Regions from separate parts of the Paenibacillus sp. FA6 genome, predicted to be linked through region 1. Evidence: riboswitches for the same ligand, from Rfam matches in the RefSeq annotation. Region 1 holds a riboswitch; the other holds the start of a gene.
The links. A riboswitch is a leader RNA that binds a small molecule or an ion and turns the genes downstream of it on or off. The one in region 1 is predicted to bind FMN.
Positions count from the first base shown of each region.

Region 2: linked by a shared signal. The riboswitch ahead of ribD (bifunctional diaminohydroxyphosphoribosylaminopyrimidine deaminase/5-amino-6-(5-phosphoribosylamino)uracil reductase RibD) and the one ahead of ACP8HI_RS02200 (DMT family transporter) in region 1 are both predicted to bind FMN.

Region 1 is NZ_CP188820.1:486,116-494,407, forward strand. Features, by position in the region: gene hflX (GTPase HflX) at 1-1,047, shown strand, start outside; gene ACP8HI_RS02195 (S-layer homology domain-containing protein) at 1,141-2,172, opposite strand; FMN riboswitch at 2,375-2,528, shown strand; gene ACP8HI_RS02200 (DMT family transporter) at 2,756-3,715, shown strand; rRNA gene ACP8HI_RS02205 (16S ribosomal RNA) at 4,103-5,660, shown strand; rRNA gene ACP8HI_RS02210 (23S ribosomal RNA) at 6,058-8,292, shown strand, end outside.
Region 2 is NZ_CP188820.1:2,568,540-2,576,831, reverse strand. Features, by position in the region: gene ACP8HI_RS12115 (cache domain-containing sensor histidine kinase) at 1-790, shown strand, start outside; gene ACP8HI_RS12110 (response regulator transcription factor) at 791-2,398, shown strand; FMN riboswitch at 2,561-2,733, shown strand; gene ribD (bifunctional diaminohydroxyphosphoribosylaminopyrimidine deaminase/5-amino-6-(5-phosphoribosylamino)uracil reductase RibD) at 3,011-4,111, shown strand; gene ACP8HI_RS12100 (riboflavin synthase) at 4,135-4,800, shown strand; gene ACP8HI_RS12095 (bifunctional 3,4-dihydroxy-2-butanone-4-phosphate synthase/GTP cyclohydrolase II) at 4,819-6,060, shown strand; gene ribH (6,7-dimethyl-8-ribityllumazine synthase) at 6,129-6,596, shown strand; gene ACP8HI_RS12085 (segregation and condensation protein A) at 6,670-7,461, shown strand; gene scpB (SMC-Scp complex subunit ScpB) at 7,430-8,035, shown strand.

The sequences.
Region 1 (8,292 bases):
GAAGCAAACATGGTTATTTTTAACGATGAATTGTCTCCCTCCCAAATTCGTAATCTGGAAGCAGACTTACAATGTAAGGTGATTGATCGGACTATTCTAATCCTAGATATATTTGAGAAGCGGGCAAAGACAAGGGAAGCTCAACTTCAAGTGGAGGTAGCCCAACTGCAGTATATGCTTCCTAGATTAATCGGTTTGCGTGAATCCTTGGGCCGGCAAGGTGGAGGTGTTGGTACCAAGAATAAAGGTGTTGGGGAGACGAAGCTTGAGCTTGATCGTCGTAGAATAGAGGATAAAATCAGCGCTTTGAACAAAGAACTGGAGACACTCGTATCTCAACGCCAAACCCAACGCAAGCAGCGCCAAAGAAATAAGCTTCCAGTCGTATCACTAGTTGGCTACACAAACGCAGGGAAATCAACGATCATGAATGCTTTGGTAGAGTCGTTCAGTCCATCCGGTAACAAGTTGGTGTTTGAGAAGGATATGTTGTTCGCGACACTGGAAACCTCGGTTCGTAATATACATCTCGAAGATAATAAGTCCTTTCTACTGACAGACACGGTCGGATTTGTAAGTAAACTTCCTCATCATCTTATCAAGGCGTTTCGATCTACGCTTGAAGAAGTGGCAGAAGCCGATCTGTTGATTCATGTGATTGATTATTCTAACGCTAAGTATGAGCAGTTGATGAATATTACAGAACATACATTAGAAGAGATCGGTATTACAAATATTGAAACGATCCTTGCGTACAATAAATGTGATGTGGTCGATTGTGAAATTCCAGTAGTAGATGGTGATAGTATTTACCTTGCGGCGAAGCCGAGAGTGGGTATATCCGAACTTGTGGACTTGATTAGATCACATATCTTTAAAGATTATATACAGTGTGTGATGCTGATTCCTTTTGATCAAGGGCAAGTGGTTTCCTATTTAAATGAACATGCACATGTGATCTCTACTGAATATGATCATGAGGGTACACGATTGACACTCGAATGCAGAGCGATGGATGTTGAGAAGTATCGTGAGTACGTAGTCTGAATTGATGCAGGACGAATGGAATAATATTTAAACATAGAAAACAAGGCTCCCTGGAATCTTCTAGGGGAGCCTTGTTTTCTATTGAAGCTTTATTTACTTCGCGATGAGATCCTCAGGATTAGAGGGTGTATTTGACGTGTTCGGTGCTTCTCCGAAAGGAAGCATTAATGAGGAAGGATCGGACTGATCAATAGAAGTTGCTTCGTATTGTGCCACTGCCTTATATTTCGCAGATAAGTAAGTGACAGCCGTAGATTTAGAAATAACCTGAGTATACATAAGGTCAGGGTCTGGATTATTAATAACATAGTACACGGTTGCTGTTAGATCAGGGCCAAATTCTATTCGTTCAATGGAGGCCGAGTATCCTGGATTAGGAAGATCATGCACTGTGAGCGATACCTTGTTCACGTCCTGGGTTACTTTCTCAATAGAAATGCTGGTCTTGTAGGTCTTTTTAGGCGCAATGACTTTTTGCTCGGGTACAATTTTTTTAGCAAATTCAGATGAATTATAAATCATGATAGCTGCTTCAGAGCGAGTTATTCCATCGTTTGGCCGGAAACCATTATTTTCGCTTAAAGTAATAATCCCCGTATTAAGTAGCGTCTGTAGGCTGTTCGAAACTTCTGATGAAAGATTCTCCCCATCTGAGATATGGACGTACATTAAAGTTACTGGAAAGTTACCTTTCGTCAAAAGAGATTGGTTAACTAAGTGTGCAAATTGTGCTCGAGTTATTGTGTCGCTAGGATTAACTGTCTTATCTACAGCAAGGCCATTGTCATGAGCAATAAGGAATGCCTTGGCATACCATGCGTCATCAGCTACTTTGTCGAAGTGGTCACTTGCCTTAGATGGATGGTTATCCAACTGTAAGTTGAAGGCGTTGATTAGGAACTGAAGTCCCTGAGCATATGTGACCTTGGACTTGGGAGCGAATAGTTCAGTACTAATACCATTAATGATATTTGAATTTCTTAGAGAATTGATTTTTGCTTCAGCCGGATCACCTGACAGATCGGAGAAAGCAAGTGCTGAACTACCAAGTGATAGCGATGTTGCCAGGACACTACAAATGATAGCTAACTTTGTAACATTGAATTTAGATTTTTGTTTATTCATTTTATATCACCTCTACTTATATAGATGGAGAATACTTGTAAAAGGTTGCAGTGTGGCGTCAACTTTTTTTATTCTATTGAAAATGCATGCTAGAGGTAATGGATTCATGAAATGTAAGAATAAAGTAGTTTGCAGAAATAAATCATTGACTAATCTCATTGTGAGTATTTTAATAGAGGATATAGCATTTTACAAATTGAATATGGATCTTCGGGGTAGGTGAAATTCCTAACCGGCGGTGAGAGTTCCTGTTTATGATGAACTTCTAGCCCGCGACTCGTCATCATGAAGATGGTGGCGACTGACTTGGTGTGATTCCAAGGCCGACGGTAAAGTCCGGATGGGAGAAGATCAAGCAAATGCATGACGTGTTTTTTGAAAATATAAGAAAGTATAAGTTTCACTTGATACTCTATTCCTTATATTTCCGCTGAAACGGGTGCCGTCTTTGAAAAAGGACGGCATAGCCGTTTCTACTTGTGCGCACAAGCTTATTTGATCAGCCCCCGTAAATGTCGATAACTATCGAATGCGGGGGTTTTCTTTTGTAAGACCCCATATTCAGAGTAAGGGGACAGAGAGAGTGGACAATGTAGTGGAGAGTGTGAAGCCTGTTGCATCTGTAAGAGAAAAGCCTTCAAAGAGTGGGTTTTGGCTAGTAGTATTGGGAGCAGCTCTATGGGGAGTGGATCCTCTATTTCGAATTATTTTATTAGATTCACTTACTTCAACCCAGATTGTATTGCTTGAACATATGATTATTGTTGTGTTTGTTGCTCCGGTGCTATGGAAGAATCGCTACGAACTCCGTGGATTACGGATGAGACATGTTGTGGCGCTTCTGTTTATATCTTGGGGCGGTTCAGCCATTGCGACGATACTGTTTACTATGGGATTGGCTAATGGGAACATTAATGCTGTACTGTTGCTTCAAAAGCTTCAACCGTTGTTTGCCATTATCTTGGCGAGAATACTATTGAAAGAACGACTTCCAAAGAATTTCTCCAAACTGTTTCTTTTAGCGATAATCGGTACTTATTTGCTCACATTTGGATTTGCAGTACCAGTAGGTCATTGGAATGATTTTGTTAAAGTAGGTAGCTTGTTTTCGCTAGGCGCTGCTGCTCTATGGGGCGGATCGACTGTGATGGGGCGTTTAATGGTTGGCCAGATGAAGTATGAGACTGTCACTTCCTTAAGGTTCATACTGGCATTGCCTTTGCTACTCTTTATTACTTGGGGTGAAGGAGGAGTGTGGAGTTTACCAATCGGATCGACTGCTATGGTATGGGTATCTTTGAATCTGGTGGGTCAAGCTCTATTACCTGGTCTGCTCAGTCTCCTGGTTTACTATAAGGGGTTAACGACTACGAAAGCGTCGGTTGCGACATTGGCAGAGTTAAGTTTCCCGATGGTAGGCGTGCTGATTAATTGGATTGCATTCCGAGAGGTGATCACGCAACCACAACTGATTGGTTTTATTCTGATCTGGGTAGCTCTGTTTGCAATCTCTAGACAAGATGGTGAGACGACGCTTGTTTAACGACTAAACCATATCTCTTTGCAACCATAGAAACTGTGGGGCAGAGAGATTGTTTTGTTTATATTGAATCTTTAAATTGTAAAAAAATATGACTTGCGCTGATAGAGGATGGCATGTTATATTATAAATCCGGTCAGCGAGAAAATAAAAAATGTCTAACAAAGACATTAAAAAAAGACTTGCATTATTAAACCGGATGCGATATGATATAAAAGTTGTCACCGAGACACACTGGTGATTAACGAAAGAGAAATTGATCTTTGAAAACTGAACAACGAGTGAGTGGTTTTCACGAAAGTGAGAACAAACAAATGAGAAATCATTTGGATTGAGAATGAATAATTCTCGTCAGTATGTTTCATAATGAGCATAATCGCTCTTTTCATTAACTTGGAGAGTTTGATCCTGGCTCAGGACGAACGCTGGCGGCGTGCCTAATACATGCAAGTCGAGCGGAGATTTCAGAAGTGCTTGCACTTCTGAGATTTCAGCGGCGGACGGGTGAGTAACACGTAGGTAACCTGCCTGTAAGACTGGGATAACTATCGGAAACGGTAGCTAATACCGGATAACTTATTTCTTCACATGAAGAGATACTGAAAGGCGGAGTAATCTGCCACTTATAGATGGACCTGCGGCGCATTAGCTAGTTGGTGAGGTAATGGCTCACCAAGGCGACGATGCGTAGCCGACCTGAGAGGGTGAACGGCCACACTGGGACTGAGACACGGCCCAGACTCCTACGGGAGGCAGCAGTAGGGAATCTTCCGCAATGGACGAAAGTCTGACGGAGCAACGCCGCGTGAGTGATGAAGGTTTTCGGATCGTAAAGCTCTGTTGCCAGGGAAGAACACTTGGGAGAGTAACTGCTCTCAAGGTGACGGTACCTGAGAAGAAAGCCCCGGCTAACTACGTGCCAGCAGCCGCGGTAATACGTAGGGGGCAAGCGTTGTCCGGAATTATTGGGCGTAAAGCGCGCGCAGGCGGTCATTTAAGTTTGGTGTTTAATTCCAGGGCTCAACCCTGGGTCGCACTGAAAACTGGGTGACTTGAGTACAGAAGAGGAGAGTGGAATTCCACGTGTAGCGGTGAAATGCGTAGATATGTGGAGGAACACCAGTGGCGAAGGCGACTCTCTGGGCTGTAACTGACGCTGAGGCGCGAAAGCGTGGGTAGCAAACAGGATTAGATACCCTGGTAGTCCACGCCGTAAACGATGAGTGCTAGGTGTTAGGGGTTTCGATACCCTTGGTGCCGAAGTTAACACATTAAGCACTCCGCCTGGGGAGTACGGTCGCAAGACTGAAACTCAAAGGAATTGACGGGGACCCGCACAAGCAGTGGAGTATGTGGTTTAATTCGAAGCAACGCGAAGAACCTTACCAGGTCTTGACATCCCTCTGAATCCACTAGAGATAGTGGCGGCCTTCGGGACAGAGGAGACAGGTGGTGCATGGTTGTCGTCAGCTCGTGTCGTGAGATGTTGGGTTAAGTCCCGCAACGAGCGCAACCCTTATATTTAGTTGCCAGCACATTATGGTGGGCACTCTAGATAGACTGCCGGTGACAAACCGGAGGAAGGTGGGGATGACGTCAAATCATCATGCCCCTTATGACCTGGGCTACACACGTACTACAATGGCCGGTACAACGGGCTGCGAAATCGCGAGATGGAGCCAATCCCAACAAAGCCGGTCTCAGTTCGGATTGCAGGCTGCAACCCGCCTGCATGAAGTCGGAATTGCTAGTAATCGCGGATCAGCATGCCGCGGTGAATACGTTCCCGGGTCTTGTACACACCGCCCGTCACACCACGAGAGTTTACAACACCCGAAGTCGGTGGGGTAACCCGCAAGGGAGCCAGCCGCCGAAGGTGGGGTAGATGATTGGGGTGAAGTCGTAACAAGGTAGCCGTATCGGAAGGTGCGGCTGGATCACCTCCTTTCTATGGAGAATCGTTTCCTGAGACGGAAACATTCGAACACGGTGACTATGGTCACCGTAAGACTTTACAATGTAAAGTCGCACACTCACTCGTTGTCAGTTTTGAAAGAGCAATCTTTCAAACATGTTATTTCTCTTGTAGAAATGACTTTGATCCTTGAAAACTAGATAACGAACGAATTTGTAAGTTAGAATGAACATTCTTTTATATGTACGTTTTGTTAACTTGTTAACGAAACAAAGTGTAAAAGTAGCTAGCGAGTATTCAGTTTACTGAATACGGACTAAAATGTACGTGCGAGTGTATTGAGGCTGGGGATCCTTTGGGAGCTTGTTTCAACCGTTTACGGGGGAAATAAGCGGACAACAGAGCACCAGAGTCAAAACAGGAGCATCGTGGTTAAGCTACTAAGAGCACACGGAGGATGCCTAGGCACTAGGAGTCGATGAAGGACGTGGCGAACAACGAAACTGCCTCGGGGAGCTGTAAGCAAGCTTTGATCCGGGGGTGTCCGAATGGGGAAACCCGGCTGTGTTAATACGCAGTCACTCTTACCTGAATACATAGGGTAGGTAGAGACAGACCAGGGGAACTGAAACATCTAAGTACCCTGAGGAAGAGAAAACAATAGTGATTCCGTCAGTAGCGGCGAGCGAACGCGGATTAGCCCAAACCAAGGAGCTTGCTCTTTGGGGTTGTGGACGTCTCACACGGAGTTACAAAGGAATATATTAAGCGAAGAGGTCTGGAAAGGCCCGGCATAGAAGGTAAAAGCCCTGTAGCTGAAAGTATATTCTCTCCGAGACGTATCCCGAGTAGTGCGGGGCACGTGAAACCCCGTATGAATCCAGCAGGACCATCTGCTAAGGCTAAATACTCCCTAGTGACCGATAGTGAAACAGTACCGTGAGGGAAAGGTGAAAAGCACCCCGGAAGGGGAGTGAAATAGAACCTGAAACCGTGTGCTTACAAAAAGTCAGAGCCCGTTCTATGGGTGATGGCGTGCCTTTTGTAGAATGAACCGGCGAGTTACGTTCCCGTGCAAGGTTAAGCTGAGAAGGCGGAGCCGCAGCGAAAGCGAGTCTGAATAGGGCGAAATTTAGTACGTGGACGTAGACCCGAAACCGAGTGATCTACCCCTGTCCAGGGTGAAGGTGCGGTAACACGCACTGGAGGCCCGAACCCACGCATGTTGAAAAATGCGGGGATGAGGTGGGGGTAGCGGAGAAATTCCAATCGAACTCGGAGATAGCTGGTTCTCCCCGAAATAGCTTTAGGGCTAGCCTCGGAATGAAGAGTCGTGGAGGTAGAGCACTGATTGGGTGCGGGGCCCGCAAGGGTTACCAAGCTCAGTCAAACTCCGAATGCCATGTACTTATATCCGGGAGTCAGACAGTGAGTGCTAAGATCCATTGTCGAAAGGGAAACAGCCCAGACCATCAGCTAAGGTCCCCAAGTGTGTGTTGAGTGGGAAAGGATGTGGAGTTGCACAGACAACCAGGATGTTGGCTTAGAAGCAGCCATCATTGAAAGAGTGCGTAATAGCTCACTGGTCGAGTGACTCTGCGCCGAAAATGTAACGGGGCTAAACACACCACCGAAGCTATGGCTTGATACTATGTATCAGGGGTAGGGGAGCGTTGTATAGAGGTTGAAGGTGTACCGTGAGGAGCGCTGGACACTATACAAGTGAGAATGCCGGTATAAGTAACGAAAAGATCAGTGAGAATCTGATCCGCCGAAAGCCCAAGGTTTCCTGAGGAAGGCTCGTCCTCTCAGGGTAAGTCGGGACCTAACGCGAGGCCGAAAGGCGTAGTGGATGGACAACAGGTTGAAATTCCTGTACCACCGTAATCCGTTATGAGTAATGGGGTGACGCAGTAGGGTAGTGACGCGGACTGATGGAATAGTCCGTCTAAGCAGTGAGGCTTGTGTGTAGGCAAATCCGCACACTATAAGGCTAGGCTGTGATGGGGAGCGAAAATTATAGTAGCGAAGGTCATGATCTCACACTGCCAAGAAAAGCCTCTAACCAGGAGAAGGTGCCCGTACCGCAAACCGACACAGGTAGGCGAGAAGAGTATTCTAAGGCGCGCGGAAGAACTCTCGTTAAGGAACTCGGCAAAATGACCCCGTAACTTCGGGAGAAGGGGTGCCCCGGTAGTGTGAATAGCACGAGGGGGCCGCAGTGAAAAGGCCCAAGCGACTGTTTAGCAAAAACACAGGTCTGTGCGAAGCCGTAAGGCGAAGTATACGGGCTGACGCCTGCCCGGTGCTGGAAGGTTAAGGGGAGTGGTTAGGGGTAACCCGAAGCTATGAACCGAAGCCCCAGTAAACGGCGGCCGTAACTATAACGGTCCTAAGGTAGCGAAATTCCTTGTCAGGTAAATTCTGACCCGCACGAATGGCGTAACGATTTGGGCGCTGTCTCAACGAGAGATCCGGTGAAATTTTAATACCTGTGAAGATGCAGGTTACCCGCGACAAGACGGAAAGACCCCATGGAGCTTTACTGCAGCTTGATATTGGATTTGGGTACGATCTGTACAGGATAGGTGGGAGCCTGAGAAATAGGAGCGCAAGCTTCTATGGAGGCATCGTTGGGATACCACCCTGATCGTATCTAGGTTCT
Region 2 (8,292 bases), 2.1 Mb from region 1:
TATCCAACAGGTTAGTAACGATGAAATTGGCCAGGTGATGACCCAATTTGGCAGTATGATGAACACGATCAACAACTTGATCTTAAGGGAGTACAAGTTGGAGTTATCCAACAAAACCAATCAACTAAGGGCGCTTCAAGCACAGATTAATCCCCATTTTTTAAATAATACATTACAAATTATCGGTACACTTGCTCTTGAATTGAACGTTCCACGCATTTATGCACTGCTATCTTCCCTAGGGAAAATGATGCATTACAGTATGCATAATGATGATAAAACAGTGATGTTGAAGGATGAGTTGGAGCATGTCAAAGCTTATGTTGAGCTTCAAAAGGAGCGGTTTGAAAACAAATTCAGTTTCCGTTACGATGTAGAGGACTCTTTACTACGGACACCAATGCCGAAAATGATATTACAGCCCATTGTGGAGAATTATTTCAAGCACGGTATGGACCGTACACGATCGGACGGTTTATTATTGCTTACAGCTAAAGGACTGGCAGACGGACAGGTACAAATAGACATTGAAAACAATGGGGCCTCAATATCTGCATCCCGTCTTGAAACGTTGAAGTGGCAGCTTCAAAGCTCCGGAAGTATTTATACGGTTGTTCAGGGTGATGCGGTAAGAGAAGCTTCTGATTCTTCGGGAATTGGATTAGTAAATGTACTGACACGACTGCGGATGGTATGCGGTCCTGATGCAGTTATCATTGTGGATAATATCAAGCCCGTTGGAATTCGCATTAGTTTGAGATTACAGTCTGAATCGGAGCGTGAAGTATAAGTGAGGGCATTAATTGTAGATGATGAAGCTCGGGTTAGAAAAGCAGTACGCCTGCTCGTAGATTGGGAGCGTCATGGTATTGATGAAATTGAAGAAGCTGAGAGTGGCACGGAAGCGATCGAACGTATCCGTATAATGAGGCCCGCTATCGTTATTATGGATATGATGATGGAGGCGGGAAATGGTCTAGAGCTAATGGCGTGGGTAAGCGAATTTGCCGTGAGTGTCAAGTTCATTGTTGTCAGTGGGCATGATGATTTTGATTTCGTTAGGCATACCGTTCGCCACGGCGGAATTGATTATATCCTTAAGCCGATAGATCCGGAAGCGATCAATGCGGCGGTTTCCAAAGCAGTCACGAGCTGGAATCAGGAGGAGCAGGGGCGTAATACCCAGCAGCAGCAAAATATACAGCTGAATGAGTTCAAACCAATTTACGGTGAGCGCCTGCTCTCTTCCTTGATTGATGAGCCTATAACTGCTGAGGCATCACTCCGTAGATTGCGTCTGGAGGGAGTCGTGCCGGAAAGTGTAGTTTCAGGGCGTCTCATGCTGCTACAAATGGATACAGGAGATGGTCCTTTATTTAAGCGATTCGGCAATGATAGCGATCTCCTACACTATGCTATCGTGAACATCTGTAATGAATTTATGAAGAATGGGAAGCGGGGTGTCGCCTTTCGTTATTGGGGTGCTCCGGCTGAGATTGCCATCATTTTATGGGAGAATTCCGAGGCCGCCACTGAGCTTATCGTAGACATCAATCAAGGGATTTACTATACTTTGCAGCGCCGAGTACATTGGGGGGTAGGCAATGCAGGCCTGCTACCACAGAGCCTTCCCATTCAATACGAAGAGGCGGATGCAGCGCTACGCCACCGCAATCTATTGAAGCCTGAGGATTATGTGCACAGTAATAATACAGACATTACTCCCTCTAAAGGCTCGTTTTCGAATATGAGCGATGATTGGAAGACGTCTGTGATGAGTGGGCAACCCGTGCAGTTGCAAGCGACCTCCAAACGCTGGATCGAAGAGTTAAGCCGCAGCGGTATCGTTACCCCGGAAATGTTATCCTTATGGAAAGCTGATGCGCTACTGTTTCGTTCTCAACTGCTCCGTGAGAATGTCGGTGATGATGCAGAGAATGCTATTACTGCGTTCGAGAGCTCCGATGTGCTACATCCTGCGCCCTTCACGAACGGTTACTCCTTCTCCCTGTTTGCCTGGCGCGATTGGTCGTACGACTTCATGCTACGCCTGTCTCAAGAGTTGCTTTCTTGGCAAGGTAGCGAGTTTAAGACGATGAGCCAGATCGTTAAGTACATCGAGAAACACTACATGTCCGACCTATCCTTACAGGAGGTTGCGCGACACTTCTCAGTTAGCCGTGAATACATTTCACGTAAATTCAAGCAGGAGCAGGGCATCAACTTCTCAGACTATATCGCTAAGTATCGGATTGATAAGGCCAAGCTACTATTAGAGAATCCGCATTTCAAAATCTCACAAATCTCAGAAATGGTCGGCTTCCGGGACGTCAAATATTTCAGCAAAGTATTCAAGAAGCAGGAAGGAATGACACCGCAAGGGTATCGAGGGAAGTGAAGATACAGTATTACAACAGCGTGATGAAAGGTTTGAAACGGGATCAAGAATGTCATTTCACTTTGCGGTTCAATTGTAACTTGCTATAATAAATATAGTGATACTCTTGTATTTTTATTTTGTTGATGGTAAAATTCGTACATAAATACAATTTCATATTGATTTATCCTTCGGGGTTGGGTGAAATTCCCTACCGGCGGTGTTGCCTTATTATAATTCATACCAATGAATATGATATGGCTTAGTCCGTGACCCATACGCTGATGTACGTAGCATATGGTTGACCTAGTGTGAATCTAGGACCGACAGTATAGTCTGGATGGGAGAAGGAGAGCAACTTGCGCAATTCACTTAAGTGATCGCGTACGGTAACATAATAAATAAGGCACCGATGTACGTGACTGATTTCACAATATATACACAATGATGTTATTTGTCATGTGTGGATTATTTGTTGAATGATTCCGTTGCTTTATTTTTGTGTACTCTACATTACTCTCATAACCAAGCCCTGTATCGGATGAATGGATATCATCTGTTGCGGGGTATTTTTGATTTTTTGCAATTCATCTATGTCAGCATGGTGTATAGAAGGATGGGGTGAAGTATACAGTGGAAATTATGAATGATGAGTTCTACATGTCGCTCGCACTAGATATGGCAGAACGAGCTCAAGGACAGACTCGTATTAATCCTGTCGTAGGTTGCGTCGTCGTAAAGGACGGGGTCCTGGCTGGTTTAGGAACGCATTTGGAGCTGGGAACCCCACATGCAGAGGTCCATGCATTGAATATGGCTGGCGAGAAGGCATTAGGGAGTACCGTCTATGTTACCCTGGAACCTTGTAGCCATTATGGAGCAACACCGCCCTGTAGTGAGCGTTTGATTCGAGATGGTGTCCGACGCGTCGTGGTAGCTACTCAAGACCCAAATGCACAGGTGGCTGGCAAAGGGATCGCTATGCTGCGTGAGCAAGGGATTGAGGTTGAAGTCGGATTACTTCAAGATCGAGCATTGAAACTAAATGAGAAATTCATTAAATATATTACAACAAGGATTCCATTCGTTACCTTGAAGACTGCTAGCACGTTGGACGGTAGGATTGCCTCCAAAACAGGAGATAGCAAATGGATTTCCAACGAAGCTTCGCGTGAACAGGTACATACACTCCGTCATCGTCATCAAGGCATCATGGTTGGGGTAGAGACGGTTATAATGGACAATCCACATTTGACAACACGCCTGGCAACGGGAGGGTTGAATCCGATACGTATTATTGTAGATTCACAGTTACGCACGCCATTGGAATCTAATATTGTAAACGATGGATTAGCACAAAGTATCATATTAACTACAGAGCAGATGGATGTTGTGAAGGCAGAACGTCTTAAGCAAGCGGGTGTTATTGTACTTGTTTGTGGTGAAGGTCCGCGAGTAGATCTATCTATAGCCATGGCGGAACTTGGTGCAATGCAGATAGCTTCAATTCTTCTTGAAGGAGGAGGAACCTTGAATGGTGCCATGCTAGAGGCTAAATTAGTTGATCGAATTATACTTTATTTAGCGCCCAAAATTGTAGGAGGCTTGAACTCCCCTAGTAGTTTCTCTTTTGAGGGAAGCGAATCGATGAAGGATGCTGTTAGATTAGAATCAATGGAAGTGGAGCAACTGGGAGATAATCTGTGTATTAGTGGCATACCCGTGTGGTCCTAATCTGTTGGAAAGGAGGTTATATCATGTTTACGGGGTTAGTTGAGGAGATAGGTACGCTTCGAGGAATTACGCGAAGTGGAGAAGCAATGGTACTGCATATTACGGCTTCCATCATTATGGACGATTTGAAGATCGGAGATAGTGTATCTGTGAATGGGGTATGTCTTACAGCAACATCTATTGATAGTCAATCATTTGCCGTAGATGTTATGCCTGAAACATATCGTAATAGTAACCTGAAAGATCTCCAGATGGGAAGCAAGGTGAATTTAGAGCGTGCGATGATAGCTAATGGACGCTTTGGTGGACATATCGTTCAGGGGCATGTTGATGGTATTGGGACAATTCATCATGTGACCAAGAATCAGAATGCAGTTGTGTATGAGATTACACCAGCAAGTTCAAATATTCTTAAATTTATTATCCCTAAGGGTTCGATAACGCTTGATGGCATTAGTCTCACGGTTATCCATACGAGTGGAAATACATTTCAGGTATCGATCATTCCGCACACGTTGGCTCAGACCGTTCTGCATCATAAGCGTGCTGGTGATACTGTGAATATTGAATGTGATGTGCTTGGTAAATACGTGGATCATTTGCTTCATTATAAATCTTCAGGACAGCAAGATGAGAGTGAACACGCAGGAATAAACATGGAATCCTTAGCTCGAAATGGATTTGTGTAATTTTAGGAGGAAATGATGATGGAGAATGATATTATTTTTGATCCAATTGAAGAAGCCATATATGATCTGATGCGTGGAAAGGTCATTATCGTCGTAGATGATGAAGACCGTGAGAATGAAGGGGATTTCATTGCCCTCGCTGAAAAGGCAACCCCGGAAGTAATCAATTTCATGATTAGTCAGGGCCGTGGATTGGTATGCTTGCCTATCACTCAAGAACGTGCCGATGAATTGGATTTGAGACCGATGGTTGAACACAATACGGATAACCATGGTACTGCTTTTACGGTATCTATTGACCATAAAGATACTACAACGGGAATATCTGCTAATGAGCGTTCATTAACGGTGAAGGCAATCATGGACCCCAATGCAACTAGAGAAGATTTCCGCAGACCGGGACATATGTTCCCATTGATCGCTAAAAAGGGTGGTATTCTTCGTCGTGCAGGCCATACGGAGGCAGCAGTAGATTTGGCTCGTATGTGTGGCTCATATCCCGCAGCTGTCATCTGCGAGATTATTAAGGAAGATGGTACGATGGCAAGACTGCCAGATCTGGTTACGATCGCTCGTGAACAGGACTTGAAGCTTATTAATATCAAGGAATTGATTCATTATCGTAATGATAAGGAAAGATTAGTTAATCGTGAAGTTTCGGTGCGCATGCCAACGGATTTCGGTGAATTCCAGGCGATTGCATATACCAACGAAGTGGATGACAAAGAGCATCTTGCATTGGTTAAGGGTGAGATTGACCCGAATAAGCCCGTACTTGTGCGTGTTCATTCCGAATGCTTGACGGGAGATGTATTTCACTCTCATCGTTGCGACTGTGGACCACAGTTTGCGGCAGCACTTCGCCAAATAGAAGCAGAAGGTAGTGGTGTTCTGCTCTATATGCGTCAGGAAGGTCGAGGTATTGGTCTGCTTAACAAATTGAAAGCTTATAAACTGCAAGAGGAAGGTTTGGACACAGTTGATGCTAATCTGAAGTTAGGTTTCCCAGCTGATCTAAGAGATTATGGCATTGGTGCACAGATTCTGAAGGATCTAGGTGTACGTCAGATCAGGCTCCTTACTAATAATCCTCGTAAAATAAAAGGATTAGAAGGGTACGGGCTCGAAGTCGTGGAGCGGGTTCCTATTCAAATGGAAGAGAATGAAGATAACACACATTATTTGCATACGAAGCAAGCAAAAATGGGTCATCTAATGAAATTCGATGATATTGAGCAAGATGAAGATTTAAAACTATAATTGAGAGTTCACAAAGTCGACTTTGTGAACAACCTATATAATATAATTTGAGGGGAAGATGAGTTATTATGGCACATTATTTCGAAGGTAATTTAGTATCCGAGGGATTGAAATATGGTATAGTTGTAGGTCGTTTCAATGAATTCATAACAAGTAAGCTGCTTAATGGAGCTCTTGATGCATTGAAGAGACATGGAGTACAAGATAATGAGATTGATGTTGCATGGGTACCGGGTGTGTTCGAGATTCCACTTATTGCTCAAAAAATGGCGGATAGCGGAAAATACGATGCTGTCATTACATTAGGTACAGTAATTCGTGGATCAACATCGCATTATGACATTGTATGTAATGAGGTAGCAAAAGGCGTAGCAGCTATTAACTTGAAGAGTGGTATTCCAACGATATTCGGAGTCGTTACTACTGAGAATATTGAACAGGCCATTGAACGTGCGGGAACGAAAGCGGGTAACAAAGGATATGACTCAGCGATCTCTGCTATTGAAATGGCAAACTTGACGAAACTGTTTAAATAGTGCTTATTTAATATAGTACCCTTTAAATAAAGGGTACTATATTTTTGATTATGGTTGGCGGGAGGAATATATCATGTCTGTATTATATAAGCTGGAAACATTTGAAGGTCCGCTGGATTTGCTTCTACATTTGATTGATAAAGCGGAAATCAACATCCAGGATATCCCCGTCACAGAGATTACAGAGCAGTATATGAGTTATTTGCTGAGTATGCAGGAACTTGAGCTGGAAGTTACGAGTGAGTTTCTTGTGATGGCAGCAACGTTACTATCTATTAAGAGTAAATTATTGCTTCCTAAACCACCTATCATAGAACTTGATGATTTCGATTTCTATGAGGATGATGATTATGATCCGCGTGAGGAATTGATACAGAAGCTCATAGAGTATCGTAAATACAAAGGGATAGCCGAACATCTCCATGAACGCGAGTCGGATAGAAGCCTTATGTTTTCAAAAGAACCAGAGGATTTGGCTACATGGATGCCCACCGAATCTGTGAATCCAGTTCTGGGGTTACATACTGCAGATTTAGTAGCTGCTTTTCAGAAGGCTTTGCGTAAGGTAGTTAAGCGTAACTCTTATTCTCGTATCCATAGAGATGAGATTACGGTCAAAGACCGCATACGCGCTGTTGTCGAAGCGCTACAACGTGGGGGGAAAGGTAGTAAACTACTATTCTCCAAACTACTACATGAGGATATGGTTCGTCATGAAATTGTTGTGACGTTTCTAGCTATTCTAGAACTTATGAAGATGAAGCAAATATTGTGTTATCAGGAGAGACTGTTCGATGACATTGTCATGGAATGGAGAGGGGAAGAAGAATTACATGGAATACCCGAAATTGAAATCGATTATTGAGGGGCTTCTTTTTCTAGCAGGAGATGAAGGCCTTAGTGTAAAGCAAATTGCTGAAATTGTAGAACAACGTAATGAGTTAGTGAAAGATGCATTGGAAGAAATGAAGGATGACTTCGTACGACAACAGCGGGGATTGCAAGTGATTCAGATTGCCGGTAACTATCAGTTGGCTACACACCAAGAGCACGCCGAATATTTCGAGAAATTAGCTTATTCTCCCTCTCGTGTGTCACTTTCACAGGCAGCGCTTGAGACACTTGCGATTGTGGCTTATCGTCAACCGATTACGCGTGTGGAGATCGAAGAAATTCGTGGAGTCAAGACTGAACGTGCTATTCATACGCTTGTCAATAAGGATCTGATTGAAGAGAAAGGGCGAGCTGAAGCTGTTGGGCGTCCGATTCTTTATGGTACAACGAAATCATTTCTACATTACTTTGGATTGGCTGGCATCCAGGAATTGCCTGAGCCCTCTCTTTTTGAGAATAAGGACAATCTTGAAGAAGAGACGCAAATGCTCTTTGATCGCTTAGATGGGCGTCAATTGACACTAGATGATGTTAAAAATTCATAGAACATAAAAGTGGCTGTGCCAAAAGCAAATTAATCAACTGTGATGAAACCTAAAGTTCCCAAATGGAGACCATTGTACAGAAAAATAGCAGGTCAAGGTGCCTAACCTGATCTGCTATTTGGCATTCACTTCGATCTTGGTACCGTCCACAAAATAGTCATCCTTCTCGGAATAGAACAAGAGAAGGGAATGAGCATGGAGCGAAAAGTTTACGTTCCGCCTTTAAAGTCGTGTTCCATCCTCTAGGAATAATTCAA